2 regions of the Hydrogenophaga sp. GW456-12-10-14-TSB4 genome follow, and region 2 is predicted to be linked to the other one. Evidence: riboswitches for the same ligand, from Rfam matches in the RefSeq annotation. Region 2 holds a riboswitch; the other holds the start of a gene.
The links. A riboswitch is a leader RNA that binds a small molecule or an ion and turns the genes downstream of it on or off. The one in region 2 is predicted to bind cobalamin.
Positions count from the first base shown of each region.

Region 1: it holds a riboswitch for cobalamin, as region 2 does, so the genes downstream of both, AC07ZS_RS13690 (TonB-dependent receptor domain-containing protein) here and AC07ZS_RS02040 (TonB-dependent receptor) in region 2, are expected to answer to the same signal.

Region 1 covers NZ_JBWKZH010000024.1:44,343-46,724, reverse strand. The annotation lists gene AC07ZS_RS13690 (TonB-dependent receptor domain-containing protein) at 1-1,300, opposite strand, end outside; cobalamin riboswitch at 1,377-1,634, opposite strand; gene AC07ZS_RS13685 (DUF904 domain-containing protein) at 1,685-1,924, shown strand; gene AC07ZS_RS13680 (cell division protein ZapA) at 1,986-2,369, shown strand.
Region 2 covers NZ_JBWKZH010000002.1:193,731-196,112, forward strand. The annotation lists gene AC07ZS_RS02035 (alpha/beta fold hydrolase) at 1-405, opposite strand, end outside; cobalamin riboswitch at 515-784, shown strand; gene AC07ZS_RS02040 (TonB-dependent receptor) at 869-2,382, shown strand, end outside.

The DNA of each region.
Region 1 (2,382 bases), on a different contig from region 2:
GCGAGGTCTCGGGCCGCAGCGAGGGCACACCGTAGATGCTGAAGCGCTGGTACAGCGTGGGCACGCGGAAGGCGGTGCCCGCCGAGGTCATGACGCGCCAGCCCGGCACGAAGGCATAGGCATACGCCGCGCTGCCGGTGGACTTGGCACCGAACTCGCTGTCGTCGTCGTGGCGCGCATTGAGTTGCAGCGTGTGTTTGCCCTCGCGCCAGCCGTAGCCCAGCGCGAGCGCGTTCTGGTGCCGGTTGGTCGCGACGGGCCGGGTTTCGGCGTTGTCGAAGCGGTCCTCGCGCCGCTCCAGCGTCGCCGTCAACTGGTGCGCACCGAGCTGCCAGCGGTTCTGCCACAGGTAGTTGCTCAGGCGGGTCTTGGACACGTAGGGCGAGGGCCGCGTGGCGTAGCGGTCCGTGCCCTGCGTGATGCCGACCTGCGTGCTGTACACCTCGCTCCAGCGCGCCGACCAGGTCAGGCCCAGCGTGTTCACCTCGCTCAGCGCGTGGTCGTCGCGGCGCGGCGTGGTCGAGTCGTATTGCGCGTCCAGGTCGCTGGAGAGCAGCGTGGCTTCCAGCCGGTGGCCGGGCGCCACTTTCAGGCCCAGGCGGGCCGACGCCGACGTGCTGCGAAAGCCGTCGTGGTCCGGGTTGGCCGCGGGCTGCGCGTTGAAGCCGTGGCTGGTCTCGCGCGTGACGCCGAAGGCGTAGTCGAAGTCGCCGGCGGCGCCGCTGAAGGAGGCATCGAGCTTGGCTGTGCCCTGGTTGCCCAGGCCCACCTCGATCGAGGGCGTGAAGCCGCCCTCGCCCTGGCGCGTGAAGATCTGGATCACGCCCGCCATGGCGTCCGAACCGTAGACCGCCGCCGCTGGGCCGCGCAGCACTTCGATGCGCTCGATGCGCGACAGCGGGATCGCGCTCCAGGATGCGCCACCGCTGCCGCCCTGCGACTCGATGCGCACGCCGTCCACGTAGACGGCGGTGAAGCGGGTTTCGCCGCCGCGGACATAGACGCTGGTGGTGGCGCCCGGGCCGCCATTGCGGCTGATGGAAATGCCCGGCACACGGGCCAGCACGTCGGCCAGGCCGGTGGCGCCGCTGCGCTCGATGGCCGCGCGGTCCACGATGGACACGTCGGCCACGACGTCGGTCAATGGTTGCTCGACCCGGGTGGCGGTGACCACGGTTTCCTTGAGGGCGGTGTCCGCAGGGGACGAAGACGATTGTGCGTGGGCGACCGACGTGCCGAAGCCCGCCAGCAACGCCAGCGGAAGCGCGGCCAGGGGCGCGCGCAGTTTGCGATTTTTCATGATGAAGAACGGACAGGAGGCCCTCACCATCTTCCCCGACGGTGCATGGGCATCACGGTGAGGCGCCCGTTGCCAGACGCTCCACCACCTTGTTGGCCGGTATCCGGGCTGACAGACCGACCTCCATCGCCTTCCCAGATGACACGGCGTGTCGTCCAGTGGCTGTTGGATGGAGGCTGAGAGACCGTTCGCGCATGCGCTCATGGCCACTCGTCTGCTTACCGTTGCGGGGGCAGCGCAGGTTAGGTCCCATCCCTGGGGAATGACCCTCCTGCTTCCCGTTGAACTGCGGCATGTGAACCACACCGCGAGCACCAACAGCCGGCATTCTAAGCGGTACGCTCCCGGGGCAACCCTACAATGTGAAAACTTCGAGTCCCCACCATGGCCGATCCCAAGCACTTTGACCAGATCACCGAACGTGTCGAGCGCCTGTTGCTGCGACACGAGGAACTGCAGCGCACCAACAGCCTGCTGGTTGAACAGGTGCATGCGCTGCAGGCCGAGCGCGACTCGCTCAAGTCCCGGCTGATGGCCGCCCGCGCCCGCATCGATGCCCTGCTGGATCGCCTGCCCCCCGGCATGACCGATGCCGCCCCCGACACCCGCAAGGAACGATCATGAGCGCAGCGTCGGGCCGCCCCAAGCCAGCTCGCACCGCAGTGCGAAGCACGGAGGTATTTAAATGAACAAGCCCGGCAGCAAACAGATTGAAGTGCAGATCATGGGCCAGAGCTACCTGCTCTCGTGCCCACCGGGCGGCGAAGCGTCGCTGCTCGATGCGGTGGAGCGCGTGGACACCGCCATGTGCCGCATCCGCGATGCGGGCAAGGTGAAGGCGCGCGACCGCATCGCGGTGCTGGCCTCGCTCAACCTCGCGTTTGAACTCTCGCAAAAAGAAGCCGAGAGCTTCCAGGCCTCGTCGTTCGGCCAAGCCGAGCAGAGCGCGTTCGCCGAAGCCGGCGGCGGCTTCGACAGCGAGCCGCTCGATCCGCAGACGCAGGCCCGCGTGGAAGAGCTGATGCGCCGCCTGGACCAGACGCTGGACAAGGACGGCCGCCTGCTCTGATGCGCCGCCAGTC
Region 2 (2,382 bases):
GGGGCGACGGCCTGGGCCGCTGGTGGGTGGGTCCAGAAGGACCAGGGAATGCAGTCGCCCGGCGGCCTGTGCGGCGGCCCGCAAGGCGATGCGCGCGCCCATGGAGTGACCGATGACGATGGGCTGCGGCGCCAGGCCGAGAGCTTCCACGAAAGCGATCAAATCCTGTGCGCACGCATCCAACCCATAGTCCAGGTGCGGGCCCGACTCGGAGAGGCCGCGCCCTCGCACGTCCAGCACGTGGCAGTCGAAACGCGGCACCAGCCGCTCACCCACGTGTGTCCAGAGCGCGGCGGGACTCACGATGCCCGGCACGATGACCACAGGGCGCCCTTCACCCGGGAAGTGCAGGTAGTGCTGGCGGATGCCGTTGGCTCTGACGTGTCCGCCATTTGCGGGACTCATGGGCTTTCCGATGCATGAATGAGAGAGAATGTTTTATTCTGCTTGAGAGAATATCGTTTTGTCAAACAGAACAAACTGAAGGAAGGGCCACATGGCCGCGTATCAACCGCTTACAATTCGCGCGTTGGTGCTCGCGGCGTGGTTCACATGCCGCAGTTCAACGGGAAGCAGGAAGAGGCCAAGGCATTCTGCGCTGGACCACCCCAGCCACGATGCGCCGACGCATCCAACCTGCGCTGCCCCCGCAACGGTCAAACGGACGAAAGCCCCGCCCTTTCAGCATTCATCACACAGCCACTGGACGCCTTGAACAAGCGACTGGGAAGGCGATGCATGCAGCTCCGTCAGCCCGGATACCGGCCAACAAGGTGAGCGCGCACGCTGCATCGGCAGCCACCGCGCTCGTTATCGTCCAGCGCCGGCGGGGATGCCGGCAAGGACTGCTTTGTGACTTGCTTTCCTCATGAAAACCGTACCTCGTGCGCGCGTTGCCGCGCTTCCGCTGGCCATTGCCACAGCCTTCCCTTGTCTTCTTTCCAGCGCCACGGCCTGGGCCCAGACGTCCGACACGCCCTCGCTGGCGACCGTCACCATCACCGAAGAGCGCGGTGTTGCCACACCGCTGGTGAAGCCTTCCACCGCCGGCAGCCGGCTGGAGCTGACACCTTTCGAGACCCCCGCCAGCATCGCCATCGTGCCGGGTGAACTCGTCCGCGCGCTGGGCACGACCTCGGTCATCGAGGCCAAGACGCTGGCCCCCGGCATCAGCTCGGCCAACAGCCCGGGCAACGGCGGCAACGTGCTCAACGCCCGCGGGTTCACCGGGACCAACTCGGTCAAGCAGCTCTACAACGGCCTGGAGCTCAACAACGCCGGCGGCGTGGTGAGCTTTCCCTTCGACCCCTGGAACGTGGAGCGCATCGAAGCGCTGTACGGCCCGGCATCGGTGCTGTACGGCGCCGGCGCCATCGGCGGTGCCGTCAACGTCGTCAGCAAGCGGCCGGACCCGACGAAGTCCTCGCACGAGATCGGCCTGGGCATCGGTTCCGACAACTCGCTGCACGAGGCCCTCAGCAGCACCGGGCCGCTGGGCGGCGGGTTCTCCTACCGCTTCGACCTGAGCCACCGCCGTTCGGACAACTGGGTGGACCGCGGCCAATCGGACACGCTGGCGGTGTCCGCCGCTTTGCGCTTCGATGCCTCGCCCGACCTGAACTTCGTGCTGGCCACCGACCACGGCCGCCAGAAGCCCATGCACTACCTGGGCACACCGGTGTTCAATGGCGCGCCCGTGCCCGGCACCGAGACGAAGAACTACAACATCGCCGACAGCGATCTGTTCTTCCAGGACAAGTGGATCACGCTGGACACCGAGTGGAAACCATCGACCGGCATCACGGTGCGCAACACGCTCTACAACATGGAGCACAACCGCCGCTACCGCGACGTGACCGTGTTCACCTACCAGCCGACGACCGCCACGGTGCGGCGCTCCAGCTACCGCGACATCTCCTACTCACTGCAGACCCAGCGCGGCGTCAACACCTACGCCACCTTCAAAGGGGAGGTGGCCGGCATGAAGAATGAGTTCCTCGCCGGAGTGCAGGTCGAGCGCAGCTTCTACGACCGTTTCGACAACAACCGTGGTGGTGCCACTGTGGTGGACGCGCTCAACCCGGTGCCGGGGCAGTACCGGCAAGGGTGGTTGGGCGAGTCCATTCCGATGTACTACCTGAAGCTCGACAAGGTGGGCGTCTTCCTGGAGAACCGCCTGACGCTCAACCAGCGCTGGTCCGTCGTGGCGGGACTGCGCAGCGACAGCTACCGCACCGAGCGCGAAGACCGCCAGGTGAATCGCATCACCCACGGAAAGGTCAGCGGCACCAGCGGCAGCCTGGGTGTGGTCTTCCATCCCGTGCAGGATGTCGCGCTGTACGGACAGATCGCCACGGCGCAGGACCCGGTCACCTCGCTGGC